3 regions of the Mesorhizobium sp. B2-3-10 genome follow, and region 1 is predicted to be linked to each of the others. Evidence: predicted binding sites of a transcription regulator. Region 1 holds the regulator's gene; each other region holds the start of a gene.
What was found. The regulator LexA, encoded in region 1, represses DNA repair genes until DNA is damaged. The targets are predictions, from matches to a motif close to TGTTCNNNNTGTGTTCNG.
Positions count from the first base shown of each region.

Region 2: a site for LexA is predicted at 5,283-5,300, ahead of FJ943_RS25930 (UvrD-helicase domain-containing protein). Genes of this name have one in related genera too.
Region 3: a site for LexA is predicted at 7,810-7,827, ahead of uvrA (excinuclease ABC subunit UvrA). Genes of this name have one in related genera too.

Region 1 is NZ_VFVT01000014.1:36,512-46,408, reverse strand. It holds gene FJ943_RS28845 (ABC transporter permease) at 1-750, opposite strand, end outside; gene FJ943_RS28840 (ABC transporter ATP-binding protein) at 756-1,535, opposite strand; gene FJ943_RS28835 (ABC transporter substrate-binding protein) at 1,594-2,580, opposite strand; gene FJ943_RS28830 (GntR family transcriptional regulator) at 2,730-3,503, shown strand; gene lexA (transcriptional repressor LexA) at 3,914-4,657, shown strand; gene FJ943_RS28820 (ComEC/Rec2 family competence protein) at 4,651-7,104, opposite strand; gene gltX (glutamate--tRNA ligase) at 7,208-8,632, shown strand; gene gltA (citrate synthase) at 8,816-9,897, shown strand, end outside.
Region 2 is NZ_VFVT01000010.1:173,630-183,526, reverse strand. It holds gene FJ943_RS25955 (histidine kinase dimerization/phosphoacceptor domain -containing protein) at 1-538, shown strand, start outside; gene FJ943_RS25950 (response regulator) at 535-981, shown strand; gene FJ943_RS25945 (dienelactone hydrolase family protein) at 991-1,878, opposite strand; gene FJ943_RS29755 (hypothetical protein) at 2,135-2,290, shown strand; gene FJ943_RS25940 (hypothetical protein) at 2,300-2,734, shown strand; gene FJ943_RS25935 (glucose/quinate/shikimate family membrane-bound PQQ-dependent dehydrogenase) at 2,769-5,084, opposite strand; gene FJ943_RS25930 (UvrD-helicase domain-containing protein) at 5,341-8,118, shown strand; gene FJ943_RS25925 (SIR2 family protein) at 8,139-9,692, shown strand; gene FJ943_RS25920 (hypothetical protein) at 9,757-9,897, opposite strand, start outside.
Region 3 is NZ_VFVT01000013.1:80,213-90,109, reverse strand. It holds gene gyrA (DNA gyrase subunit A) at 1-1,358, opposite strand, end outside; gene FJ943_RS28390 (AraC family transcriptional regulator) at 1,594-2,424, opposite strand; gene FJ943_RS28385 (hypothetical protein) at 2,510-3,043, shown strand; gene FJ943_RS28380 (VOC family protein) at 3,076-3,468, shown strand; gene FJ943_RS28375 (MarC family protein) at 3,551-4,180, shown strand; gene FJ943_RS28370 (OsmC family protein) at 4,187-4,612, opposite strand; gene FJ943_RS28365 (single-stranded DNA-binding protein) at 4,740-5,264, opposite strand; gene FJ943_RS28360 (metalloregulator ArsR/SmtB family transcription factor) at 5,490-5,804, shown strand; gene FJ943_RS28355 (SRPBCC domain-containing protein) at 5,801-6,262, shown strand; gene FJ943_RS28350 (ATP-dependent Clp protease proteolytic subunit) at 6,287-6,892, shown strand; gene FJ943_RS28345 (hypothetical protein) at 6,980-7,279, shown strand; gene uvrA (excinuclease ABC subunit UvrA) at 7,977-9,897, shown strand, end outside.

The DNA.
Region 1 (9,897 bases):
CGCCAGCAATTGCCGCCACACCGTCTGCTTGCCGACGACGGCTTCGCCGATCATCAGCGCGGCAAGGCCGTTGATGAGAATTCCCAGGCCCATATTGACGTCGGCGAACCCTTGCGACTGCACCATCAGCGCACCGCTTGACGCCGAAAAAGCGCTGGCCAGCCCGACACCGCCTATGGTCGCGGCCCAGACATTGATGCCTTGCGCTTCGGCCATGTCAGGATTGGCGCCCACGGCGCGCACGGCGGTCCCCTTCTCGGTCCTGAAGAACATGTAGAGCAGCATGAAGGCGACAAGCGCGAGGAGACCCGCGACGACGATCTTGCTGGCGGGGAAACCCGGCCGCGCGAACGGCACCCAGTCGAACACCGAGGGCGAACCAAAGACGGACAGGTTGGACTTGCCCATAATGCGAAGGTTGATGCTGTAGAGCATCGTCATCATCAGGATGCCCGCAAGCAGCGTGTGGATGCGGAAGCGCAGATGGATGAAGGCGGTGCAGCAGCCCGCCGCAAAGCCGGCGACAAGGGCGGCAGCGATGCCCATCAGCGGCGATGCGCCGGCGGCAAGGAGAACGCCGCAGACGCAGCCGCCCAGCGGAAAGGCGCCTTCGCTGGTGAGATCGGGAAAATTCAGCATGCGAAACGGGATCATGATCCCGAGCACGACAAAGGCCAGGATCAGGCTTTGCGCCAGGGTGACCGGCATGATCGCGACGAAGCTGGTGAGAACGTCCCCAACAAAACCCATGATGATCAGCTCGCCAGCAACATGCGATCGGTCTTGACCGAGAAATGGCCGATCAGATCGATAACCGTGACCCTCGCCTTCTCCTGCCCGGCAACTTCCAGGAGCACCCGGCCCGCATCGAGCATGATCACCCGGCTGCCATGGTCGACGGCGTGCTGCATGTTGTGGGTCACCATCAAAGTCGTCAGTTTCAGCGCGTTGACGGCGCGAACCGTCGCTTGCATGACGATTTCGGCCGTGCGCGGGTCGAGGGCCGCGGTATGCTCGTCGAGCAGCAGCAAGTCCGGCGATCCACCGACCGCCATGATCAGCGACAAGGATTGCCGCTGCCCGCCCGAGAGCAGGTCGACGCGCGTGTCGAGACGATTTTCCAAACCGAGACCCAGTATCGACAGGCGTTCCCTGTAGGACGCAAGCCGGGTGGTGTTCAGCCCCGGGCGCAAGGTGCGCTTTTGGCTGCGCAAATCGGCCAGCAGCATGTTTTCCGCAACCGTCATGCTGGCGGCGGTGCCGCGCATCGGGTCCTGGAACACGCGCGCCAGTTTCGCGGCGCGCTTGTGCACCGGCATTGCAGTCACGTCGGCGCCGTTGATCAGGATCTGGCCGGAATCGAGGATCAGGGCGCCGGAAATGGCGTTTAGCATGCTGCTCTTGCCGGCCCCGTTTGAGCCGATGACGATGCCGAACTCTCCCGTGGCCAAGGACAGGCTGAGACCATCCAGCGCGACCTTCTCGTCGGCCTGGCCCTTGTAGAACACTTTGCGCGCGGATCGAATCTCGAGCATCGTTCCTCCCTGACCTCGGGATGACGGCGCCGACGCCGTCACCCCGGCAGTTCCGATGTTAGTCGACGATGCAGCCGCAATCGGCCATTGAAGCCGGTATCTCGATGCCGAACGCGGCCATCGCCTTGCGCGAGATCGTTGCCATGTGGTCCTTGTAGGCCGGGCGCGACGGCGCGATCGTCTTGGGATCCTTGCCCTTGAGGATCTCGGCGGCGATGTTGCCGGCGTTGACGCCGACCTGGGTGTAATTGACCGCGAAGCTCGCCGGCACGGTGCCGTTGCGGACCGCGCTGTCATCGGAGTTGACGACCGGGATACCGGCCTGGCGGGCGGCCGCGGAGACAGCGGCGATCGCCGGCTGGATCAGGTTCGAGGCCGGGCCGTAGATCACGTCGGCCTTGCCGGCGAGCGAAGCGATACGTTGCTGGATGTCATTGACGTTGTCGATGCCGACCTCCACCACCTCGAAACCGGCGGCCGGTGCCGCCGCCTTGATCTTTTCGACCAAGGCAACGTCATTGGCCTCACCGGGATTGTAAGGCACGCCGAAGCGCTTGGCGTTCGGCAGCAGCTTCTTGGTGAAGGCCATCACCGCGGCGACGTCCTGCAGATCGCTGGCGCCCGTCATGCCTTCGTCTCCGGCGTCCCACGACGGCACCAGCTTGGCCGCCACCGGATCGGTGACCGCGGCAAAAACGATCGGAATGCCGGAACCGGCGAGCGCTTTCTTGGCGATCTGCGAGACCGGCGTGGTGATGGTGTAGATCAGCTTGGGCTGCTCGGCCTGCAGCTTGGCGATCATCTGCGGCACCAGCGATGCATCGAAATTGGTGTGGCTCTCCGTGTAGACGACATCCTTGCCCTCGACGAAGCCATTATCCGTCAGCGCCTTCTTGAAGCCGGCTATGGCGGCGTTCAATTGCGGATGCTCGCCGAAATTGGCAATGCCGATACGGATCTGATCGGCCGCGGCACTGCCGGCGCTGACCATCAATGCGCCTGCCAGGGCCAAACCCGACAACCAAGCGGATTTCGACTTCAACATCATTTCCTCCCAGATTTGATCAGGGCCGCTTGGAAACGCGGCGGCTACGGCGATCATGGTGAGTCCGCCGGTCTGTGTCAAACATTATATATAATTGTCGCTGCGACCCAATATCATATATACTTTCGCCAGACGACGGATTGATCACCATGCGGGATGAAACGAGTTCCACAAAAACGGAAGCCGCCTATCAGCTGTTGCGGCGCGACATCCTGACCACGCGCCTCATGCCCGGCGCCCCGCTCAAACTGAGTGCGCTGCGCGGCACCTATGGCGTCGGCTGGACACCGTTGCGCGAAGCCCTGTCGCGGCTCGAGGCCGAACGCCTGGTCACCGCGATCAGCAATCGTGGTTTTGCCGTGGCTCCGGTGTCGCGGGCCGAGCTGGAGGATCTGGCACGCGCCAGGATGGTGGTCGAGATACCCCTGTTCCTCGAATCGATGGAGAAAGGCGGCAGGGAGTGGGAGGATGCCGTGGTCACCGCCCACTACCGGCTCTCGCGTTGCAAGACGGCGGTCGACGATCCCTCGGACGCGGCCGTCGACAGATGGGACGAGAACCACGAGGCTTTCCATGCGGCGCTGCTGAGCGCCGCCACATGCGACTGGCTGTTGCGGTTCCGCTCGACGATCTCGGATCAGCTGCGCCGGCATCATCGCTTTCTTGGTCTGGCGCCGACACTGCGGGCCGCGGCCGGCCTCAAGGATGGCTATGAAGAGGCAATCGAAGCGCTGCGCGAAGCGATTGCGATCGAACACCATACCGCGATCATGGAAGCGGCGCTCGACCGTGACATCGAGCGGGCCAAGGCGCTGATGACGGCGCATATCGGCTACACACTGCACGTCTATGTCCACAGCGAAGACAGCGGCGCCACCAGATACGCCGCTCGCGCCGGCAGCTTGAAGGCGGGTTCGGGATAACTTCAGCGCTTCCGCGACGCCTATTCGAACGCGCTGGCCGGAGTGCGCCGAACGCCCGGATCCATGGCCGCCCGAAGCTACCAATCGTTGGCATTTTGGTTTCGTTTCGTTCCGCGAATAATGGCTCCGCGAGTTATACGTCCCCCCGAGGAGAAGCCTTCCAACTAACTGATGCCAAAGCCTCGTCGGCGGATGGGCCACAGGCCATTAACCAAAACGATTTCAATGCGCCTGCCGATGGCGGAAAGGGCTGGTTGCTGCCCGCCGTCGCGGGCAAAAAACTTCCAACCCCTTAACAAATTCATTAAACTTTAAACGGTTGCAGAACACAACTGGAACAGATAGTGTTTGTTCTGGGTTTGTTTTTTCGATTCTGGTTCAACCTTTCGTTCAATGTCTTGGGGGCCGCCATGCTGACACGCAAGCAACATGAACTGCTGATGTTCATCCACGAACGGCTCAAGGAAAGCGGGATACCGCCTTCCTTCGACGAGATGAAGGAAGCACTCGATCTTGCCTCCAAGTCGGGGATCCATCGCCTGATCACGGCGCTGGAGGAGCGCGGCTTCATTCGCCGGCTACCCAATCGGGCACGCGCGCTGGAAGTGCTGCGGCTGCCGGACTCGATCGCGCCGGGCCTCAATGCGGCAAAGAAGTTCTCGCCAAGCATCATCCAAGGCAGCCTTGGCCAAGGCAGCGCCGGACGCCAGATCAGGCCGGCCGCTGCGCCTTCGCGCCTGCCCGCGGCCGGCAACGACGACGATGCGGTTTCAGCCGTGTCCATCCCGGTCATGGGCCGTATCGCCGCCGGTGTGCCGATCGATGCCATCCAGCATCAGACGCATTCTATCTCGGTGCCGCCGGACATGATCATGGGCGGCGAGCACTATGCGCTGGAGGTCAAGGGCGACTCGATGATCGAGGCCGGTATCTTCGATGGAGACACGGTCATTATCCGCAATGCCAACACGGCAAGCCCGGGCGAAATTATCGTGGCACTGGTCGACGAAGAGGAAGCGACGCTGAAGCGGTTCCGCCGCAAAGGCGCTTCGATCGCGCTCGAGGCCGCCAATCCAGCCTACGAAACACGCATTTTCGGGCCGGACAGGGTCAAGGTACAAGGCAAGCTGGTCGGGTTGATCAGGCGCTACTGAGCCGGCTTGCCATCGGGCTTGTCGGTTTTTTTGTACGGCGGCAGCCCCCTCGCCTCGCGAGAGAATTTTCGCTGTTCGTGCCAGGGTCGGTATGGTCCGTCAACGGCGAATGCGATCGCGGCCCGGGTCGTGGCCGACTGGGAATTGAAGAAGACGGCAGCGCTTCCCTTGCGGGCGAGCTGCCGTTTGGTGACGACGAGAACCAGTGGATTGTGGCAGGCGTCATAGGCGGTCGCGTCGTTGACGATGATCAGGTCGGCGAAAGCGCAGGCTTTCCAGGTGGTCTTGCGGTCTTCGACATAGGCAATGATCGCGCCGGAAGGGTGCCTGGCAAGGCACAGGCCTTCGCGGCAGTAGAAGGGCGATCCCGGCGGCAGGTCGGTGGGACTGGCAACATCGAATTGCCCGTCTGTCGTGTCGAACATTTCCGGTTTGACGATTCTTTCGGAGATCAGGGCGCGCTTCCAGTTGTCGGTTGCGAATTCGTTGGGACGTTCCCGGTTGACGGCCAGTTCGCCATTGCCGATCGGCAGCGCGACCAGCCGCGCATCTTCGGAGATCAGCACATCGGGCGCGCGCGTGTGCGACACAGTCAACAGGCCGGCGAGCGCGAATGGCAGCGCCGCGAGCCGCAGCCATGTCGTCGCCATCGTCGCGATTACCAGCGCGACGGTGACCAGCAGCACGGATTGCTGCGAAATCAGCCCGACTCCATCGACCGGAGAGCGCTCCGATATCCACGCCGACACGGCGATCATTGCTGTCAGGCCCTTGCCCATAAGGTAGAGAGCCGGCCAATCCAGTCCGAATGGCATCAGCAGGGCGCTGGCGACGGCCAGGAACATCACGACCGACACGATCGGCATCACGGCCAGATTGGCGAACAGGCTGAGCGGCGATACCCGCTGGAAATGCCAGATGGCAAACAGTGCCGTGGCGCTGCCGGCGATAATGGACGTCATGGCCAATCCTCCTGTCGCCAGCAGGAATTTTCGCGTCAGGAATCCCGCCAGGGAACGCTTTGGCGGCGGTGGCCGCGTCTTTCCTGCATGGTGATCGGCCCAGCCGGCATAAGCGCCAACCAGGGCCGCGGTCGCGGCGAACGACATCTGAAAGCTCGGGCCGACAACCTCGTGAGGCGAGACCAGAATGACGGCGATCGCCGAGATCGCCAGATTGCGCATGGTCAGGGCAGCGCGATCGAAGAAGACGGCAATCAGCATCACCGCCAGCATGATGAAGCTGCGTTCGGCGGCAACGACGACACCGGAAATGATGAGATAGGCGGCGATCGAGAACAGTGCGGCGGCGGCCGCGTATTTCTTCACCGGCCGGCGCGCGGAAAAGTCTGGAAACAGCGCGAAGGCACCACGCAGCAGACCCATGATGGTGCCGGCCACAAGCGCCATATGCAGTCCCGAAATAGAGATGATGTGATAGATGCCGGTACGCCGCATCGCTTCATTGATTTCATCGGGTATGCCGGCGCGCACGCCGACGATCAGCGCCGCCGCGATCTCGCCTTCAGCGCCGCCGACGCTGCCCCTGATGTGGTCGGCGATGGCTTCGCGGGCATTTTCGATGCCTGAAAAAAGGCGAGCCGATAGCGGCATCTCACCGTCGTCGGCGGAAACAACCGTCGGATTGCCGAGAAAGAAGCCGCTGCCGCCGATGCCGGCGAAATAGCTGTCGAAAGAGAAGTCGTAGCTGTCCGGCCGCACCGGGCCGGTCGGCGGCAACAGTTTGGCGTAGCCTGTGATGAGCGAGCCGGCGGTCATTCCCGGCGGTATCTTGCGTGCGGAAAGCCGGACCCTTTCCGGTGCATAGCGCAGTTTCGGCCGGGCGGTCGAAATCACGTCCATGGTCAGCCGGATGCGGCCGCTCTCCATCTCTTCGAGCGAGACCACGCGGCCGGTCAGTTGCGTGGAGATTTCCGAACCCAGCATCCGGGTTCCGGCTCGCCATGTTTCGACCTTCGCCGCGAGCAGGCCCAGCGCGCACAACAGCACTGCCATGAAACACAGATGGGTTTTCGACCAGGAGCGCGAGACGAAGGCACAGACCGCCATCAGCACCACGACCGCGACGGGTTTTGCAAAGTCGGGCTCGGATGCCAGCGAGAAATAGGCGATCGCCCCAACGGCCAGACAGACCGGCACCAGCAGGAACGCGATGCCCCGGTCGAGTTCGAGCTCCGTCGCCCGGGCCACGCCATGGCGCACGCGAGGCAAGGATACCAGGCCGACTTGCCGGCGCACGCGCGCGATCCTGCCCGCGGCAGGAGCCGGCGCCGGCGCCTGCCCACCTGCCTGCAGCGACCTGGTTTCGGGTGCAGCCACGAGCGGAGATGGCAGTGGGATCGTCGCAGGCGCCGCAAACAGGGATCGCTCGCTGACGCCGATAGCGGCATCCTCGCCCCGATCCGAGCCCCGGCCTCGTCCAGTCATCGGGTCTGCCCCTTGCACCCTCGACGTCCTATGCTACATGAACGCGCAACGCGCGAAAGTCCGCACGCTGCGCACCCAGCTTCAGACGTTTTCCGAGAGTTCCATGCCCGACAAGGTCATCACCCGTTTTGCCCCCTCGCCGACCGGCTATCTGCACATCGGCGGCGCGCGCACGGCGCTCTTCAACTGGCTCTATGCAAAGCATACCGGCGGCACGATGCTGCTGCGCATTGAGGACACCGATCGCGAGCGTTCGACCGATGCGGCCACATCGGCCATTCTCGATGGCCTGACCTGGCTTGGCCTTTCGTGGGATGGTGACGCGGTCTCTCAATTCGAGCGCGCGCCGCGCCATCGCGAGGTGGCCGAGGAGCTGGTGCGCCTGGGCAAGGCCTATTACAGCTACGAGACTTCAGCCGAGCTCGAGGCAATGCGCGAAGCTGCACGCGCCAAGGGCCTACCGCCACGCTATAACGGCCATTGGCGTGACCGCGACCCGTCGGAGGCGCCGTCCGGCGTCAGGGGCGCCATCCGCATCAAGGCACCGGCCGAGGGCGAGACGGTGGTGCAGGACCGGGTCCAGGGAGACGTGCGCTTCCCCAACAAGGATCTCGACGACTTCATCATCCTGCGTTCGGACGGCAACCCGACCTACATGCATGCCGTCGTCGTCGACGATCACGACATGGGCGTCACCCACATCATCCGTGGCGACGATCACCTGACCAACGCCGCCCGCCAGACCGTGATCTACAACGCCATGGGCTGGGACGTGCCGTCGATGTCGCATATCCCGCTGATCCACGGCGCCGACGGCGCCAAGCTGTCGAAGCGCCATGGCGCGCTCGGCGTCGAAGCCTATCGCGCCATGGGCTATCTGCCGGAGGCGCTGCTCAATTATCTTGCGCGGCTCGGCTGGAGCCATGGCGACGACGAGATCATGTCGATCGAGGACATGGTCTCGTGGTTCGACATTGGCGACGTCAACAAGGGCGCGGCGCGCTTCGATTTCGCCAAGCTGGAAGCGATCAACGGCGCGCATATGCGACGTATGGCCGACACCGAGCTGTTCGATATCTTTATCGCCACCTTGCCCTATCTGGAGGGCGGCCCGGCGATGGCGGCGCGGCTCAACGAGAAGAACAAGGCGCAGCTGCTGGCAGCACTTCCGGGCCTGAAGGAGCGCGCCAAGACGCTGGTCGAGCTTGTCGACGGCGCCGCCTTCCTGTTTGCCGCGCGGCCGCTGCCGATCGACGACAAGGCGGCACTCCTGCTCAATGACGACGCGCGCAAGATCCTGCGTGGCGCTCACGAAGCTTTGAAGTCGCTGTCAGGCGACTGGACGGCGGCCACGGCCGAGGCCGCGATCCGCGACTTTGCGCTGGCTGGCGGGCACAAGCTTGGCGCCGTGGCCCAGCCGTTGCGGGCTGCGTTGACCGGCAAGAGCACGTCACCGGGCGTATTCGACGTGCTTGCCGTTCTGGGGCGTGAGGAAAGCCTGGCGCGCGTAGCGGATCAAATCGATTAGGAGCAAACTGGCCCAAGAAGATTGGCATTGAAAGGCGGGTTTCGCAGTGCAACATTAGGCCTTGGCCCAATCTGGCACGCACCTCCTAGAATGCGGTGGCGAATACGCGCATTGCGGTGATTTCGACGTGTCGCTCTGCGGAATTTGCCTTTGCCGGCATGAGGAAACAAGAAGGAGTTTGCAATGACCGAAGCTGCGAAAAAACTGGATGTGGGCGGCCAAGAGGCCACGGCAACGCTGGAATTCGCCGGCAAGACTCACGAATTCAAGGTGCGAAGCGGCTCGGTCGGACCTGACGTCATCGACATCGCCTCGCTCTACAGCACCACCGGCGCCTTCACCTATGACCCCGGCTTTACCTCGACGGCAAGCTGCGAGTCGGAAATCACCTTCATCGATGGCGACGCCGGCATCCTCCTGCATCGGGGCTATCCGATCGACCAGCTGGCCGAACATGGCGACTTCCTCGAAGTCTGCTACCTCCTGCTCTACGGCGAATTGCCGACCAAGGCGCAGAAGGACGATTTCGACTACCGCGTAACGCGCCACACAATGGTGCACGAGCAGATGTCGCGCTTTTTCACCGGCTTCCGCCGCGACGCGCACCCGATGGCGGTGATGTGCGGCGTGGTTGGCGCGCTGTCGGCCTTCTATCATGACTCGACCGACATCTCCGACCCGTACCAGCGCATGGTTGCCTCCATGCGCCTGATCGCCAAAATGCCGACGATCGCGGCCATGGCCTACAAGTACCACATCGGCCAGCCCTTTATTTATCCGAAGAACGATCTCGGTTTCGCGGCAAACTTCCTGCACATGTGCTTTGCCGTGCCGTGCGAGGAGTACAAGATCAACCCGGTGCTGGCGCGCGCCATGGAGCGTATCTTCATCCTGCATGCCGATCATGAGCAGAACGCTTCGACCTCGACCGTTCGCCTCGCCGGTTCCTCGGGCGCCAACCCGTTCGCCTGCATCGCCGCCGGGATTGCTTGCCTGTGGGGCCCGGCCCATGGCGGCGCCAACGAAGCGGCGCTCAACATGCTGGGCGAGATCGGGCATGTCGATCACATCCCGGAATTCATCGCCCGCGCCAAGGACAAGAACGATCCGTTCCGCCTGATGGGCTTTGGCCACCGCGTCTACAAGAACTACGATCCGCGTGCCAAGATCATGCAGAAGACGGCGCATGAGGTTCTGGGCGAAATCGGCATCAAGGACGATCCGCTGCTCGACATCGCGATGGAACTGGAAAAGATCGCGCTGAC
Region 2 (9,897 bases), on a different contig from region 1:
CGTCTCCGACGCGAACCTCAAGCGCTCGCTTGGCACGATGTTGGAGCGCATAGAGGCGCTCAGCACCGTGCACCGCCGGCTCTACCAGTCCAAGGATGTCAGCAAGTTCGATGTTTCCGACTTCGCCAAGGATCTCATCTCCGACCTGCTGACGGCTTCGGGACGTTCGGAAATCAACCCGACACTCGATCTCGAGCCAGTCGTCGTCCCGGCCGAGAAGGCGACGCCGGTGGCGCTGATGGTCAACGAACTCGTCACCAACGCGCTCAAGCATGCCTTCAAGGAAAGGCCCGACGGCACGAGATCGGGCAGCATCGGCATCAAGATGAGCCAGCCGGACGGCCATTTGAACATCGAGGTCTCGGATGACGGCGTCGGCATGGCGGGCGCCAATGGCGACGCCTCCTTCGGCATGCGGCTGATCAAGTCGCTTGCCCGCCAATTGCGTGCCGACATCGAGTGGCGCGATGCCGGTCCCGGCACTCGCGTTGTCATCTCGATGCCCAATGGACCACAGCACAAAGGGAACCTGTCATGATTGAACCGCTCAAGGTCCTGATCGTCGAGGACGAGGCGCTGCTGGCCATGGAGTTGGAGAGCCTGGTCGAGGACGCCGGGCACAGCGTCGTCGGCTGGGCAACATCGCTCGCCGAAGCAAAGGACATGGTCGATACCACGCAGGCCGATATCGCCTTAGTCGACATCCATCTCACCGACGGCCCGACCGGCATCGACGTTGCCGAATATATTGGCGACAGGAAGAACTCGATGGTCATTTTCATGACCGCCAACCCGAAGCGCATCCCCGACCACTTCGCCGGTGCGATCGGCGTCATCGCCAAGCCCTACACGATGAACGGGCTGACCTCTGCCCTGCGCTATTTGCAGGAAGGCGTGCGGCGCCCGCCGCCGAAATCGGAGCGCCCGGCGGGCTTCACCCTGTCGCCGGCCTTCAAGACGATCTGGGCGCCGGCGGCCTGAAGGCGATGGTCATGCCAGCTTCTGCCTGAGGAAGGCGATCGTCCTGCCCCAGGCGAGGTCGGCCGCCTTCTTGTCGTAGCGCGCCGCCGAGGTGTCGTTGTTGAAGGCATGGTTGGCGCCTTCATAGACATAGACCGTGTATTCGACATGCGCGGCATCGAGTTCCTTCTTGAACGCATCGATGCCGGCATTGGTGCGCTCGTCGAGGCCGGCATAGTGCAGCAGCAACGCGGCCTTGATCTTCGAGACGTCGGCGGCCTTCGGCTGCATGCCGTAATAGGCGACGCTCGCGGCAAGGTCGGGCGCATTGACGGCCAGCATGTTGGCCGCGCCGCCGCCCCAGCAGAAGCCGATGGCGCCGACCTTGCCGTTGCCGTCCTTGTCGCCCTTGAGGAAGGCGACCGTCGCCACGCCATTGGCCACGGTCTGCGCCGGGTCGAGCTTCCCGAACATGTCGCGCGCCTTGTCCTCGTCAGTGGGCGTGCCGCCGAGCGGCGACAGGAAATCCGGCGCGAGCGCCACGAACCCTTCCAGCGCCACGCGCCGGGCGACGTCGCGGATATGCGGGTTGAGTCCCCTGTTTTCATGGATGACGACGACCGTGCCGAGCTTGCCGGCCTGGTTTGCGGGTTTGACCAGATAGCCCTTCATCTCGCCGCCGCTGCCGGGATAGGTGATGTCCTCGCCCTTCACGCGGGCATCGTTGTCGGCGACGATCGCCGCCTGGGCCGAGTTCGCCGCCAGCATCGGCGCGATCGCGGCGGCCGCCGCGCCCGATCCGGCAAGCCTGGTCAGTTGCTCCATGAAGCGGCGGCGATCCAGTGTCAGATGCGTGTATTCGTCATAGGCATCGATCATCGCCTGGGTGATGACGGGTTTGGTGGTGACGTCGGCCATGGGCTTCCCCGATCTCGTCGCGACTGCGGTGTCCTTGCCGGTCGCAAGATAGGGGCGAGCCTCTCATCGTCCAGTCACCGGAGCGTGACATCTCGCTGCCTCGCGGCCGTCGGTCGGCCGGTCGGCCGAGGATCATCACGTTTTTGTCATCGGTGACAAATCTTGATGGCGCTGCCACAATAGTGGGGGAAACTGGCTGGCCGGCCGCCCTCGGCGGTCACGGTCCTATAGGCCCGATCTGAAAGGAACAATGCCGATGACCATGCCCTCGCCGATCCTGGCAACCGCCTTCGTGGCAGCAGTGGCGGCCGTTCTGGCGATGCGCGCGGCCGTTGTCGCGGCAAGCCGCAAGTCCATGGTCAGGGTCCGCAGCCGCAAGCGCCAGCCTGCGAACTTGAACACCCAAAGTTGAGGTGAAGTCATGGACGTTCAGGACATCGTGAACACCGTCTCGCAGAAGGCCGGTCTCGACCAGGCCACGACCGAAAAGGTCGTCGGCACCATTTTCTCGGTGCTCGAGCACGAGGCCGAAGGCACCAGCGCCTCCTCCTTCTTCGCCAAGATTCCGGGCGCCGATGCGCTGGCGCAGAAATATGACGTCATGGCCGCCCCGGCCGGCGGCGGTGGCGGCTTCCTGTCGTCGCTGCAGGGCGCGCTTGGCGGCGTTCTCGGCGAAAAGGCCGGCGCGCTGGTCAACGGCCTCGCGGCGCTCAAGGCCTCCGGCCTCGACTTGGCGCAGATCCAGAAGGCTGGCGAGACGCTTGTCCAGCAGGCCGAGGCGGCCGCGGGCCCCGATCTGACCAACCAAGTGCTTGGCTCGGTGCCGAGCCTAAAGAGCCATCTGGGGCTCGGCTGATCGTCGGCTCGCCGGACCCGGTAACCCCGCCTGCCTACTTCGGCAGCGCGTAGGCCATCACGTAATCGCCCGGCTTGGTGCCCACCGAGCCGTGGCCGCCGGCGACGATGACCACGAACTGGCGTCCGTCCGCGACGGTGTAGGTCATCGGCGTCGATTGCCCTCCGGCCGGCAGCCGCGCCTGCCAGAGCTGCTTGCCTGACGTCAGGTCATAGGCGCGCAGATAGTCGTCGACCGCGGCACCCAGGAAGGCGACACCGCCGGCGGTGATCATCGGTCCGCCAATGCCGGGCACCCCGACTTTGAACGGCAACGGCAGCGGCGTCATGTCGTAGACGGTGCCGTTGCGGTGCTTGTAGGCAATCGTGCCGGTGCGAAGATCGACGCCCGCGACATAGCCCCAGGGCGGCGCCTGGCACGGAATGCCGAGTGGCGACAGGAACGGTCCCATCACCACCGCATAGGGCGCTCCGTCATTGCGGTTCAGCCCCTGCTCGCTGCCCTTGGTGTCGCCTGGGGGCGGCACGTCGGCGCGCGGCACCAGCCGCGACGTGAAGGCAAGATAGGTTGGCATCCCGAACATCACTTGCCGCACCGGATCGACCGCCACGCCACCCCAGTTGAACGTGCCGAAATTGCCGGGATAAACCAGCGATCCCTGCAGCGAAGGCGGCGTGTAGCGGCCTTCATAGCGCAATTTGTGAAGCGCGATGCGGCACGCCAGCTGGTCGAACATGGTGATGCCCCACATATCGTGCTCGGTCAGCGGCGGCGGGTTGAAGGAAAGGTCGGACGCCGGCTGCGTCGGCGATGTGTGGTCGCCCTCGATGGCGCCGCCGGGCGCCGCCACTTCCTTGACGGGGATGACCGGCTCGCCGGTGCGCCGGTCGAGCACATAGAGGTCGCCCTGCTTGGTCGGCCCGACCAGCGCGGGCACCACGGAGCCGTCCGCCTTGGTGATGTCGATCAGGCTCGGCTGCGCCGGCACGTCCATGTCCCAGAGGTCATGGTGCACGGTCTGGCGCACCCATTTCAACTGCCCGGTGTTGAGGTCCAGCGCGGTGATCGAGGAGGAGAATTTCTCCACATTGGCACTGCGGCCCATGCCGAGCTGGTCCGGCGTCTGGTTGCCGAGCGGCACGTAGAGCAGGCCGAGCTTCTCGTCGGCGCTCGGCGTCGACCACATGTTGGGCGAGTTGGCGGTGTAGGTCTGGCCGGCCGGCAGCGGCGTCGTCTGGTCCGGATTGCCGGAATCCCAGTTCCACAGCAATTTGCCGCTGCTCGCATCATAGGCGCGGATGACGCCGGACGGCTCCTGCGTCGAATAATTGTCGTTCACCGCGCCGCCGACGATGATCTTGCCGCCGGCGATCAGCGGCGCCGAGGTCGAGTAGTAATAGCCCGACTTCGGATACGGCATGCCCGTCAACAGATTGAGCGTGCCGCCCTCGGCGAAGGCCGGGCAAACCTGCCCGTTGGCGGCGTCGAGCGCGATCAGCCGCGCATCCGAGGTCGGCAGGTAGACGCGCGCCGCGCAGGGCTGGCCGGCGGCGCCCGCTGCGTCGGCATAATAGGAGACGCCCCGGCAGGTCTGGTGCTGGCGGTCCTTGTCGAGCTTGATCTTGGGATCGTAGCGCCACTTCTCCTTGCCGGTCGCCGCATCGACGGCGATGGCGAAGTTGTGCGGCGTGCAGATATAGAGCGTGTCGCCCACTTTGAGCGGTGTCACCTGATAGGTGGTCTCGCCGACATCGTCGGGGCCCTTGACGTCGCCGGTGCGATAGGTCCAGGCCGGCTTCAGGTTGGCGACGTTTTCCGGCGTGATCTGGTCGAGCGGCGAATACCGCTGGCCGAACTGCGTGCGCCCGTAATAGTGCCATTCGCCCGCCGGCACATCGCCGCCGAGATTGGCGTTGGGGATCACCTTGTCGGTGTCGAGCGCGCCGCCGATGTCCTTCGGGTCCGTGGTCATCGAATAGCCGGCCACCGCCAGCGATGCCAGCACGGCAAGGATCAAAGGTGCTCGCCCGTCCGGACCGGCAAGGCCGCGCCGCGCCCACGGCGTCAGCAGCCACAACGCCACCAGCACGATGATGCCGCCGCGCGGGCCGAGCTCCCACCAGTCGAAGCCGGTTTCCCAGACCGCCCAGGCCAGCGTGCCGAGCACGATCGCCGCGTAGAGCCAGAGCGCCGTCGAACGGCGCCGGTAGAGCAGCCAGGCGGCGACCAGGAAGGCGAGACCGACGATGATGTAGTACCAACTGCCGCCCAGCGAAGCCAACCAGATGCCGCCGGCGCCAAGCGCCAGGCCTAGGAGGAAGAGAATGAGGGAGGTGATGGTGACAGCCAAGATGATACTCCTTCGACTGTTGCGCGCGTGGGGCGGCCTAGGGCAACCCGCATTGCGTGTTGCCCCGGCAACTTTCTCCCGACCGCGGCGCCTGTCAAGCGTAGGTCGCGAGCCTGCGGGCAGCAACCTCGTTCCGCCTGGGATTGTTCCACAACGGCGGTTCCCATATCGGTGAAGCCGCCGTATCGGGCACTTTACCGGAACAAAACGTAGACAGTTCTGGTCTTTCCCTCCCGAATCACTACATTCGGGGGAGATGTCCGGCTTTTCCGAAGACATGCCCTTTTTCGACGAACCCAATGCGCGGCCCACGGCCCCGTCGGGCATTGCCGCGCGCGCCATGGCTGCCCGCGGCGGCCAAAACAATGCGCCCGACTATCTCAGGGGCTTGAATCCCGAGCAGCGGCTGGCCGTGGAGACCACCGAAGGCCCGGTTCTGGTGCTGGCCGGCGCCGGCACGGGCAAGACGCGTGTGCTGACCACCCGCATCGCCCACATCCTTGCCACCGGCAGGGCCTTCCCCTCGCAGATCCTGGCCGTCACCTTCACCAACAAGGCCGCGCGCGAGATGAAACAGCGCATCGGCATCCTGATCGGCGAAGGCAATGTCGAGGGCATGCCGTGGCTCGGCACCTTCCACTCGATCGGCGTGAAGCTGCTGCGCCGCCATGCCGAGCTTGCCGGCCTGAGGTCCGACTTCACCATCCTCGACACCGACGACGTCGTGCGCTTGATCAAGCAGCTGATCCAGGCCGAGGGCCTGGACGACAAGCGCTGGCCCGCGAAACAGTTCGCCCAGATGATCGACGGCTGGAAGAACAAGGGCCAGGGTCCGGCCGATATCGCCGAGGGCGATGCGCGCAGCTTCGCCAACGGCAAAGGCCGCGAGCTCTACAAGGCCTATCAGGAGCGGCTGCAGACGCTGAACGCCTGCGATTTCGGCGATTTGCTCTGCCACCCGATCCGCATCCTCCGCGCCAATCCCGATGTGCTGAAGGACTATCACCGGCGGTTCAAATACATCCTCGTCGACGAGTACCAGGACACCAACACCGCCCAATACATGTGGCTGCGGCTTCTGGCGCAGAGGCCGAGCGGACCACAACCAGCGCGAAGTGGTTCTCCGGATGGGCGCGTTCCAAGTTTTTCCGGTGTTTCGGATAGAACGGAAGCGGCTAGCTATAGACCCGCAACTCCAGAGGACGATTCAGCAGTTTCGGCCGAAGGCCGCAAGTCCGACCGGGCGTCCGAGCCGTTGCGAGGCCCCCGCGGAGGGCCCGCGCCGGCAGGCGCGGAACAGCCCGTGAGCGAAAACAAAGTCAATATCTGCTGCGTCGGCGATGACGACCAGTCGATCTACGGCTGGCGCGGCGCCGAGGTCGACAACATCCTGCGCTTCGACAAGGATTTTCCGGGCGCCACCATCATCCGGCTGGAGCGCAACTACCGCTCGACCGCGCACATACTGGGGGCCGCCTCCCATCTCATCGCCTACAATGAGGGCCGTTTCGGCAAGACGCTGTTCACCGACCGCAACGATCCGGAGGACGGCAAGGTCAACGTCCACGCCGCCTGGGATTCGGAGGAGGAGGCCCGCGCCATCGGCGAGACCATCGAGGCCTACCAGCGCCAGAAGCATAATTTGAACGACATGGCGATCCTGGTCCGCGCGTCCTTCCAGATGCGCGCCTTCGAGGACCGCTTCATCACGCTCGGCCTTAACTATCGCGTCATCGGCGGTCCGCGTTTTTACGAGCGCATGGAAATCCGCGACGCGCTGGCCTTCTTCCGCGTCGTCGCCAACAGCACCGACGACCTCGCCTTCGAGCGCATCGTCAATGTGCCCAAGCGCGGCTTGGGCGAAGCGACCATCCGCCAGATCCACGACACGGCGCGCGGCTTGCGCATCCCGATGCTGGAGGCGGCGGGTACACTGGCGGAAAGCGACGAGCTGAAGCCGAAACCGCGCGCCGCGCTGCGCGAGGTCGCGGCCAATTTCGAACGCTGGCAAAAGGCGCTGGAAACCACGCCGCACACCGAACTCGCCGAGACCATTCTCGAGGAGAGCGGCTACACCGACATGTGGAAGAACGACCGCTCGGCGGAAGCCCCCGGGCGGCTTGAGAACCTGAAGGAACTGATCCGTTCGATGGAGGAGTACGAATCGCTGCGCTCCTTCCTCGAACATGTCGCGCTGGTCATGGATGCCGAGCAGAATGCCGGGCTCGATGCCGTCTCCATCATGACGCTGCATTCGGCCAAGGGCCTCGAATTCGAGACCGTCTTCCTGCCCGGCTGGGAAGAAGGTCTCTTTCCCCATCAGCGCGCGCTCGACGAAGGCGGCCGCTCGGGGCTCGAGGAAGAGCGGCGTCTCGCCTATGTCGGGCTGACGCGGGCCAAGAAGAACCTGCATATCTGGTTCGTCTCCAACCGCCTCATCCACGGGCTCTGGCAATCGACCATCCCGTCGCGCTTCCTCGAGGAACTGCCGGAAGCCCATGTCGAGGTCGCCGAATCCGGCAACTCCTATGGCGGCTACGGCAATCCCTATGGCGGCGGCTCGTTCGCATCCGGCCGCGGCGGCGGCCAGGGGGCAGGAAGACAGAACCCCTATGGCGCTTCGCGCTTCGACAATATCGGCGGCACTTCGGGCGGCGGGGAAAAATCCGGCGCCTTCTCCAACACCTATTCGACGCCGGGTTGGCAGCGTGCGCAGGCCAACCGCACCGAGGCGACCGACCGCAACTGGGGCACGCGTTCGGGCCATCAGGTCGAACGCATCGGCTATGGTGAAACAGACTCCGGCTACGGCGCCGGCCGCACCAGCGTCAAGGGCCGCACCATCGACGGTGAACTGGTCGCCAAGTCCGTCTCCGACACGCCGTCCGCCTTTAGCGTCGGCGACCGCGTCTTCCACCAGAAATTCGGCAACGGCAACATTTCAGCCATCGAGGGCAACAAACTGACCATCGATTTCGACAAGGCCGGCCAGAAACGCGTGCTGGACGGGTTTGTAACCGGGACAATAAAATAAACTGGATAGGTCGACAAAACATGTCCCTTGAAGACGATTTGACTAAACTATTTAAAGCAAAGGCGGCTGGCCCTTTTCTATTTGTTGGATCTGGTTTTTCTAGAAGATACTTGGGCCTCGAGGATTGGTCAGGATTGCTAAGGCGATTTTGCCGCGGCGAGCAACCATTTGAGTTTTATCTTGCGTCGGCCGATGGAGATCTGCCACTCGCTGCCAAATTGATCGCAGAGCAGTTCAATGAGTTTTGGTGGACAGCCGAGGAGTTCAAAGAAAGTGTATCCAAGAATAAATCAAAGATAAAAGGAATAACATCCGCCCTCAGGATCGAAATTTCCAATTACTTATTGAAATTAGATCAAAACACAGCAAAAAAATCCGAATACGAAGCTGAAGTAAAACTACTTTCGTCCCTAAACGTTGACGGCATAATAACTACAAATTGGGATCCATTTCTAGAGCAAGTTTTTCCAGATTATAAAATTTACGTGGGTCAGGAGGAGCTACTTTTTTCTAATCCTCAGGAAATCGGCGAGATATACAAAATTCATGGATGCGCTTCTCGCCCAGAATCTCTCACACTAACATCCGATGACTACCATGATTTCAACAACAAGAATGCCTATCTTGCTGCGAAACTAATCACAATTTTTGTTGAACATCCGGTCGTTTTTATAGGGTATTCGATATCTGATCAGAACATTAGTATGATGCTGCGATCAATTTCATTATGCATAGGAAAAGAAAACGTTGAGAAACTCAGAAGAAATTTGATATTTGTTCAGAGATCAAACGGAACAGAGAAAGACAGCATTTCTGACACGTATATATCTATTGATGGAGTACAAATACCACTTGTCCTTGTAAAAACAAATGATTTCACTCAGATATACCGATCACTAGAATCGACCAAGAGAAAGATACCAGCTAGAGTTCTGAGATATTGCAAAGAGCAGCTTTACGAGCTGGTGAAATCTTCTGAGCCAGAAAAGAAAATTTGTGTAGTAGACATCGATGAAATCGATAGAAAGGAAGATGTCGAATTTCTGGTGGGAGTGGGAGTTGTATCGCAACAGCAAGTTCCGATTTCAGGCATAGGTTATGCCGGCATAGATGCGAGGGATCTGATCTCAGATTTGCTTTTCGAAGATCGAGGGTACGACCCGAAGCAAGTTATCGAACAATCAATAAAGATCGCAGGCCGAAATACGAAAAATGTTCCTGTCTTCAAGTACTTGCATGCTTGTGGCACTAGGACTAGAGGCGAATATTCGAAATCAGGATACAACCTTGACAAATGGGTTAACAGGCCGCCTAAAGATTTCAAACTTGGAATGTACGCAAAATCCTTTTTGTCCAAATACAGAAGCTTTAAATTGGAGGAAATATTAGGAAAACGCACACCTGAGAACGCGGCAATATACATTCCATTTTTGAAAATTGACGAAATTGACCTAGATAAACTGCAGTCATTTCTCATCGAGAATTTTGATAAAACCGACTACTCGAAATCAAATTACGCAAGTTATTTTCGGAAGCTTTGTTCCTTTTACGACAAGCTGAAGTGGGGGTTCTGACAACGGGCTTTGATCCCGCTGAAATTGGGATAGATGTATCAGGTCGGTGGACATTCAGATTCGCTCAATCCACCTTCTTCTCGCCCTTCTCCCCGGCCTTCACGATATCCCCCGTCGTAAACAGGATTTCCTTCAGTTCCACGCGCCAATCCGTCTTCTGGCGCAGCAGGAATTCGAGGTCCATGCCGAAATGCTTGAACTCCTC
Region 3 (9,897 bases), on a different contig from region 1:
TCCTCGGACAGATTGTAGGTGCCGTCCTCGTTGATACGATGGCGCGGATCGTCGATCAGGAGGATCAACGATTCAACGTCACCCGAGGGCCAGCGCCGCTCCATCAACTGCTCGCGCGCCGTCTGCGGGTCCGGCGCGCTGCGGATCAGCTTGATGACCTCGTCGATGTTGGCGACGGCGATGGCCAGGCCAACCAGCACATGGGCGCGGTCCCGCGCCTTGCGCAGCAGGAACTTCGTCCGCCGGCTGATCACCTCCTCGCGGAAGGTGACGAACGCCTTCAGCATGTCGGTCAGGTTCAGCAGCTCCGGTTTGCCGCCGTTCAGAGCCACCATATTGGCGCCGAAAGAGGTCTGCAGAGGCGTGAACCGGTAGAGCTGATTGAGGACGACGTCGGCAACGGCGTCACGCTTGAGCTCGATGACGACGCGATAACCCTGGCGGTCGCTTTCGTCGCGGATGTCGGAAATGCCCTCGACGCGCTTGTCGCGCACCAGTTCGGCCATCTTCTCGATCATCGAGGCCTTGTTCACCTGGTAGGGAACCTCTGTGATGATGATCGATTCGCGGTCATTGCCGCGCTGTTCGATGTTGACCTTGCCACGCATGACGATGGAGCCGCGGCCGGTGGAATAGGCGCTGTAGATGCCGGAACGGCCAAGCACGATGCCGCCGGTCGGAAAATCGGGGCCCGGAATGATCTCCATCAGCGCCGGCAGGTCGATCGCCGGATTGTCGATGACGGCAATAGCGGCGTTGCAGACTTCACCGAGATTGTGCGGCGGAATGTTGGTGGCCATGCCGACGGCAATGCCGCCCGAACCGTTGACCAGCAGATTGGGAAAGCGCGCAGGCAGAACCTTCGGCTCGGTGTCCGAAGCATCATAAGTGTCCTGGAAATCGACGGTATCCTTGTCGATGTCCTCCAACAGCTCGTGCGCGACCTTGGTCAGGCGCGATTCGGTGTAGCGCATCGCCGCCGGCGGATCGCCGTCGATCGAACCGAAATTGCCCTGCCCGTCGATCAGCGGCACGCGCAACGACCAGTCCTGCGCCATGCGCACCAGGGCGTCATAGATCGAGGCGTCGCCATGCGGATGGTATTTACCCATCACGTCGGCTACGGGGCGCGCCGATTTCACATATTTGCGGTTCCAGTGGTAGCCGCTCTCATGGGCGGCATAGAGGATACGACGGTGCACCGGCTTCAGGCCGTCGCGCACATCGGGCAGCGCACGGCTGACGATCACGCTCATGGCGTAATCGAGATAGGAGCGCTGCATCTCCTCGATGATGGATATCGGCTCGATGCCGCTGGGGCCGCCGTCTGTGCCGCGCGGTGTCTTCTGGTCGGTCAAATCGGATCACAATCTAATCAGGAATCACTCGCTGCTTATATAGGAAGCGAGGCCGAAACTCCAATGTCCGGGGCACTTTTCCAGTGTCAATTTTAGCGGTAATTTCAAGTGGATACCACTGATTGCGACGATATGGCCACGACCCTTTCGCCGCCAGCAAGGCAAAAGCCGGCAATGGACCGTTTTCCCCAGACGAACGCCGCGAGCGCGATCAATTGGAGCTCCTGGCAACTTTTCAGCGGCTGCCAACGCGCCCGGACCGATACCGGCCAGGCGTCTCGCCCATGACCCGCCGAAACCGGCGGTTGAAGGTCGACAGATCGTTGAAGCCGGCTTCGAAAGCAATTGCCGAGATGGCATCGTCGGACGTGCGCAATCGCACCGCCGCGCGATGCAATCGGGTCCTGAGCAGGTACTGATAGGGCGTCATGCCGGCAACCTGCCGGAAGGTGCGCAGGAAATGATAAGGACTGGTCGCGGTCTCATCCGCCAACGCTGGAAGCGAGACCGGTCCGTCGGCATGCAGTTCGATCCGCCTCACCGCCTCGGCAACCCTTTTCTGGTCGCGGCGGCTTGGATCGCGACTGGCGTGCCTTGCGCCTGAGACTGTCGCCACGGCGGCACCGGCGATGCGCAGGGCGATTTCCTCGAAGGCACCTGCGTCCGCCATGTCGCGCGCGGCTTCCGCCTCGGCCAGCAGCGGTGCGATGGCCGGTAACGGCGGCAGGCGTGGCGTCTCGAAGGTGAGCTTCCCAGCGCCGGGTACGTCGGCGACGATCCGGTCCATATAGGCCGGCCCGAAATGGAAGGAGAGGCAACGGTCGCCGCTGCCATGCTCGTGCCCGCATTCGTAGCATGTGCCGGAATTGCCAAGCAGGAGGCTGCCTGGCGCGAGCATGGCGGTGCCTTGCTGTGCGCGATAGCGGAAGGTGCCACTGGTGACCGCCGCGACGCAAAAATCCCGATGGACTTCCTCGAACGGCCGATCGCCGGCGCTGGCCGTGCAGATCACATCCGCCACGTGCCAGCCAGGTCCGGATGCAAGGGTGTTCGCGGTCGCCGTCATGGCTGAAATATAGCAATTTTTCCCAAGCCCAAAACCCCGCCGGCACCTATTCCTCGCGGTCTCCTGACAAGAAGAGGCCGCAGCCATGCCCGACCAATCCACATTTGCCGAAGCCTTGCACAGTCCCGGACCGATCCAAGGGCTTGCCGAAAAACTGAGCCTTTACGGCCGCTTCGTCGGTGCGTGGACGTTTGACGCCGCGCGCCATCTCGAGGACGGCACGGTGCTGACCGGACGCGGCGAGGTGCACTTCGGCTGGGCGCTGGAAGGCCGCGCCATCCAGGATGTCTGGATCCTGCCCGCGCGTGACGCCGGCCCCTCGCCATCGCTTGGCAAATGGACCTTTTACGGCACGACGCTGCGGGTCTATGACCCTGGAATCGATGCCTGGCACATCTTCTGGAGCGACCCGCGCAACCAGTATTTCAGCCGCCAGCTCGGCCGCGCCGAAGGCGGCACGATCGTGCAGGTCGGCGCCGACGGCACTGGTTCCTCGGTACGCTGGAGCTTTTCGCGCATCACCGAGAATTCCTTCCGATGGCTCGGCGAGCGCTCGCATGACGGCGCGGACTGGCACCTCGAAGTCGAGTTCCTGGCGCGTCGTCAATCCGAAAGATGACGCCACAACCCTTAGTAACAATGGAGAAAACCATGTTCGATCATATCTCGATCGGCGTTCGCGACGTCACTGCCTCCAAACGTTTCTACGATGCCGCGTTGAGGCCGCTCGGCTTCACTTGCGTCAGCCAATCGCCGGGTTCGCTCGGCTATGGTGTCCAGTCTGTCGCGCCCCAGGCTGTCGCGCTGTGGGTCAACGAGGCGGCGCGCCCGGTGCCGGCGGACGAAAGATCCGGCCTGCATTTCTGCTTCGCCGCGCCGACACGGGATAGCGTCGGTGCCTTTCATGCCGGCGCGTTGCGCGAAGGCGGCAGCGACAATGGCGCACCGGGCCTGCGCGCCGACTATGGCGAGAACTATTACGCGGCCTTCGTCGTCGATCCGGACGGCTATCGCCTGGAGGCCTATTGCGGCGCCGCCGCCTAACCTGCGGTTCTGACTGTTCCCACCGACCGGGGTATGCTCTACCAATGTGGGTACGGGCGTGGCCCGGCGGGAGGGGTCAGCGATGCCGAGTTTCGACAGCCTGTTCAATGCCTTCGTCACCATTCTCGTGACCATCGATCCGCCTGGGCTGGCGCCTCTGTTCCTCGCCGTGACGCGCGGCATGAACCGCGAGGAGCGCAGCCAGGTTTCCGTGCGCGCCTCGGTCATCGGTTTTCTGGTGATGGCGCTGTTTGCGGTGGCCGGCGCATCGATCCTGTCGGTGTTCGGCATCACCTTGCCGGCGTTCCGTGTCGCCGGCGGGTTCCTGCTGTTCTTCATCGCCTTCGAAATGGTGTTCGAGCGCCGGCAGGACCGCAAGGAAAAGATCGGCGACGTCGCCATCACCAAGGACATGATCCACAACATCGCCGCCTTCCCCCTGGCGATCCCGCTGATCGCCGGCCCCGGCGCGATTTCAGCGACGGTGCTGCTCTCAGGCTCGTTTCAGGGTTTTGCGGCGCAGGCGGCCCTGGTCGGCATCATTCTTGTCTGCCTCGTCATAACCTATCTGGTATTCGTGCTGTCGGAACGCATCGACCGCATCCTCGGCCAGACCGGCCGCTCGATCCTGACCCGCCTGCTCGGGGTTATCCTGGCGGCACTGGCCGTGCAGTTCGTGGCAGATGGCATCAAGGCGCTGATGGCCTCGTAGGCCCGCTTATTTTGCGGTCGTATCGATGACTTCAAAGTCGTGGGTAATCGTCGCGGTCTTGGCCATCATGGCGGAGGCCGAGCAGTATTTTTCGATCGAAAGGTCGATTGCCCGCTTGACCTTGTCGCTGGACAGCGCCCGCCCCTTGACGATGAAATGCATATGGATGCGGGTGAACACTTTGGGATCGGTTTCGGAGCGGTCGGAATCGAGCTCGACCACGCAATCCTCGACGGCCTCGCGCCCCTTTTCGAGGATATGGACGACATCATAGGCCGAGCAGCCGCCGGTGCCGATCAGCACCAGTTCCATCGGGCTCGGTCCCGGCGTCTTGCCTTCCGGGCCTGACGCCGTGCCCAGCACGACCTTGTGGCCGCTGCCGGACTCGCCGACGAAGGTGCGCTCCTCGACCCATTTTACCCGTGCCTTCATCGCCAGTCCTCTTACGTCTCTGATCGCGCCAACGTCAGCTCAAAACCACCATGCAAAACCCCGAAAGTCCATGCGGACCCTCGGGGCATATCAAGTAAAGGCATTCGCTATTTGGTGCGGCTTTCGATCAGAACGGAATTTCGTCGTCCAGTTCGCGCGACGAACCACCGCCACCGCCGCCCCTGGGAGCGTTGCCGCCACCGCGGTTGAACCCTTCGTTCGGGCTCGACTGGCCGAAATCGGAACCACGGCTGCTGCCGCCACCGCTGTAGCCGCCAACCTGACCGCCCTCACCCTGGCCACGCGCGTCGAGCATCTGCAACTCGCCGCGGAATTTCTGCAGCACGACTTCGGTCGTGTATTTGTCGGCACCGGTCTGGTCCTGCCATTTGCGCGTCTGCAGCTGGCCCTCGACATAAACCTTCATGCCCTTCTTCAGATACTGCTCCGCCACCTTGGCGATGCCCTCATTGAAGATGACGACGTTATGCCACTCGGTCTTTTCCTTGCGCTCGCCGGAATTCTTGTCGCGCCAGCTTTCCGACGTCGCGATGCGAATGTTGACGACCGGCTCGCCCGAGTTCAGGCGGCGGATTTCAGGGTCAGCGCCGAGATTGCCGACCAGAATGACCTTGTTGACGCTACCCGCCATGATATTTCTCCGCACTATCCGAAACAAATTTTTGTCGCAGCACCTTACAGGCTACGCACGTCAGCCGCTTGCCAAGGCTGGCTTTTCCCACAAGGTTTTTGTTCCCTTTTCGTTCCTATATGCACTGCGGCCAATTGTCAAGGAATGGCAGCAATGCCGGAACGCCGCATATGGGTCTCAAAACAGCGCTTGCCAAATCGATAAGTATCGACTTATGCTTTTGTCATGATCGAAGCAGAGATTTTCCGCGCCTTGGCCGACCCGACACGCCGCGCCGTCTTTGAGCGTCTCGCCACAAGCGAGATGAGCGTGTCGGAATTGCGCAGCGGCCTGACGGTGTCGCAACCGGCGGTGTCGCAGCATCTGGCGGTGCTGCGGGGCGCCGGCCTCGTGGTCGAGCGGCGGGCCGGCCGCAACGCCTATTATCGTGCGGATCCGCAGGGGCTTGCCCCGCTGCTCTCATGGATCGAACGCTACCGTACCTTCTGGCCGGAGCGCATCGAAAGGCTGAAGACGGTTTTGAAGGACATGGATCAATGAACAGCCAAAGCGAAGTCTCTCCCGATGCGATTGAGTTCGAATACGATCTTGCCGAGCCGCCGGAAAAGGTTTGGCGGGCGCTGACCGTGCCGGAACTGCTCGCCGCCTGGATGATGCCCAACGACATCAGGCCGCAGACCGGCAGCCGCTTTGCCTTCGCCGGTCAAGACGCGGCGATCGAATGCGAGATTCTCGATGCCGAGCCCGAACGCCTGCTGCGCTATTCCTGGCGCGAGCGGTCGGACGATGCCGCGCACCCACTCGACAGCACCGTCACCTTCACACTCGCCCGAACCGTTTCCGGCGGCACGCATCTGCGCATCGTCCATGACGGCTTTGCTCGCAAGGCGATGCCGGCCGTGGCCATGGCGGGGGCAGGCTGCCGGCTTTCGCTGCACGGGACCGGCACGCCTATAGCCGCGAACACCCCACGCCTTCTGCTGCTGCACGCGGCTTGAACACGGAAAATTGGAGACAGAAAAATGGGCGGTGTTGCCAGTCTTGTGCCGATGGTAATCGAGCAATCGAGCCGCGGCGAACGCGCATTCGACATTTTTTCGCGGCTGCTGCGCGAGCGCATCGTCTTCGTCAACGGGGAGATTAACGATGACGTCTCGGCGCTGGTCTGCGCGCAGCTTTTGTCGCTGGAGTCGGACAATCCCGAGAAGGAGATCTCGCTCTACATCAACTCGCCCGGCGGCATGGTGACCAGCGGCTTCGCCATCTACGACACGATGCAGTATATCAGCTGCCCGGTGTCGACCGTATGCATGGGCTTTGCCGCGTCGATGGGATCGTTCCTGCTGATGGCGGGCACCGCCGGGCGCCGCATCGCACTACCCAACGCCACCATCCTGCTACATCAGCCGCTGGGCGGCTTCCAGGGCCAGGCTTCCGACATCCAGCGGCACGCCGAACGCATCGGCCAGACCAAACGCCACATGACCGAACTCTACGCCCAGCATTGCGGCCGCAGCTATGAAGACGTCGAGCGCACGCTCGACCGCGACCATTTCATGACCGCCCGCGAGGCCCAGGCCTGGGGCATCGTCGACCATGTGTTCGACACCCGCAAAAAGGCTGCGTAAGACCAGAGTGAGGTCAAATCCTGCTGCTTGTCGAAGATTTGACGATCCCGCTCTGGCTCCGGTGGCGGCAGGCCCCTATAACAAGGGATGACCGACACTCATCGATCAAGAACATCGCACCGTGTCACGGCCGCCATGGTGCTTGCCATCGTCGGCCTTGTGTCCAGGTCGGCACTTGCCGACGAGGCCTCGTCGTCGGTTCGGAAAGGCGCCCTGCCCGGCGTAACCGGCGACTATCGCATCGCAAAGCCCGCCCCGGTGCCCGAACCCGACGACGCGTTCCCCAGCAGCGGCAACGGGCAGTTCAAGATCGGCAATACCGATGTCAGGATTTCCGGCAGCATCACCGTCGATGTCGGAGTTGGCGGGACCAAGCCACCCAGATAGGCAAAGATCGGGCCTTCCAACTGGAGCCCGCCAAAAGAACAGCCCCGCCGTGCCTTGGGCAAACGGGCGGGGCTTTTCTGGATCTCAAATCCATTTTTGCCGGGAGTGTACTGCCGGCGTTTGATTTCGGATGCTTCGCGGCATTCAGCCGACGATCCGACTAGCAGTCTCTGATTTTCAGGGATACGGCAGGTCACGGTTTGTCGGGTGGCGCAAACGCCTGCCCTTGGCACTTATGCCTGCCGCGGCTCCAGTAACAACTGAAGCCCTGGGGGACTATCCGGTGGCGTCATGCTCCGCTCCTCTTGTCCGTTGCGACATTGTCGTCGTGAAGCGCAAATCGCAAATGCCTGCGGCGTCTCGCAGGCCGCCTTGCGGCGGCGAGGCCATCGATAGACGGCCGGCTTCGCTGACTTCGCAAGACTGCTCCCGTGAGTTGGCCGCGTCAACCATCAATAGCCGGTTACGGAAAAATGTGATCGCCGGGAGCTTACGTTCGGGTCAGCTCCCGCACAGCTTTGTCAGGAGCGTGTTCGGCCTTTGTTCTTTCCGCTTGCCCCCTCGCGCGAAAGGCGGTTAAACGACTTCTGTCGAGAATTGTGGCGTCTCTCGACGTGGCGGCAAAAATAACTACATAGGGAATGGCCGGGGAAACCCGCCGATCCCACAAATTCCAGATCTGAGGCGGCGACCTGACATGGCCGACCATAAATATCTTTCCATTCGCGGGGCGCGCGAACACAATCTGAAGAATGTCGATCTCGACCTGCCGCGTGACAGCCTGATCGTCATGACCGGCCTGTCGGGCTCCGGCAAATCGTCGCTTGCTTTCGACACCATCTATGCAGAAGGCCAGCGCCGCTATGTCGAGAGCCTCTCGGCCTATGCCCGGCAATTCCTCGAAATGATGCAGAAGCCGGACGTCGACCAGATCGACGGCCTGTCGCCGGCCATCTCGATCGAGCAGAAGACCACGTCGAAGAACCCGCGTTCGACGGTCGGTACCGTCACCGAGATCTACGACTATATGCGCCTTCTGTTTGCCCGCGTCGGCGTGCCCTATTCGCCGGCCACCGGCCTGCCGATCGAGAGCCAGACGGTCAGCCAGATGGTCGACCGGGTGCTGGCCGTCGAGGAAGGCACGCGCCTGTTTCTGCTGGCGCCCATCGTGCGCGGCCGCAAGGGCGAATATCGCAAGGAACTGCTGGAGTTGCAGAAGAAGGGCTTCCAGCGCGTCAAGGTCGACGGCGTCTTCTATGAAATCGCCGATGTGCCGGCGCTGGACAAGAAATACAAGCACGACATCGACGTCGTCGTCGACCGCATCGTCGTTCGCGGCGACCTTGCCACAAGGCTTGCCGACTCCATCGAGACGGCGCTGAAGCTGGCCGAGGGGCTGGCGGTGGCGGAGTTCGCCGACAGGCCGCTCGATGCCAGCCAGACTGGCGAGGATTCGGTCAACAAGTCGAAGAACGAGACGCATGAGCGCATCCTGTTCTCGGAAAAGTTCGCCTGCCCGGTCTCCGGCTTCACCATTCCGGAAATCGAGCCCAGGCTGTTCTCCTTCAACAACCCGTTTGGCGCCTGCCCGACCTGCGACGGTCTCGGCAGCCAGCGCGCCATCGACCCCAACCTCGTGGTGCCGGACGAGAACGTGTCGCTGCGCGACGGCGCCGTCAGCCCATGGGCGAAATCGACCTCGCCCTATTACTCGCAGACGCTCGAGGCATTGGGCAAGGCGTACGACTTCAAGCTCGGCGACAAGTTCAAGGATCTTTCAGCGCAAGCCCAGGAAGCGATCCTGCGCGGCACCGGCGAGCGCGAGATCACCTTCCAGTATGATGACGGCCTGCGCTCCTACAAGACGACCAAGACCTTCGAAGGCGTCATCCCCAATCTCGAGCGCCGCTGGAAGGAGACCGAATCCGCCTGGATGCGCGAGGAGATCGAGCGTTTCATGTCGGCAACGCCCTGCCCGGTCTGCAAGGGCTACCGGCTGAAGCCGGAGGCGCTGGCGGTGAAGATCGCCGGCAAGCACATTGGCGAAGTGACGGAACAGTCGATCCGCAACGCCGACAAATGGTTCACCGACCTGCCGGCGCAGCTCAACGACAAGCAGAACGAGATCGCTGTCCGCGTCCTGAAGGAAATCCGCGAGCGTCTGCGCTTCCTCAACGATGTCGGGCTCGACTATCTCACCTTGTCGCGCAATTCCGGCACGCTGTCGGGTGGCGAAAGCCAGCGCATCCGGCTGGCCTCGCAGATCGGCTCAGGCCTGACCGGCGTGCTCTACGTGCTGGACGAGCCGTCGATCGGCCTGCACCAGCGCGACAATACCCGCCTGCTCGACACGCTCAAGCACCTGCGCGACATCGGCAACACCGTGATCGTCGTCGAGCATGACGAGGACGCCATCCTGCATGCCGACTATGTCGTCGATATGGGTCCGGCCGCCGGCATCCATGGCGGCGAGATCATCGCCCAGGGCACGCCGCAGCAGGTGATGGCCAATCCCAATTCGATCACCGGCAAATATCTGTCCGGCGCGCTCGAAGTGGCAACGCCCGGCGTGCGCCGCGAGGCGAAGAAAAACCGGCGGCTGAAGATCGTCGGCGCGC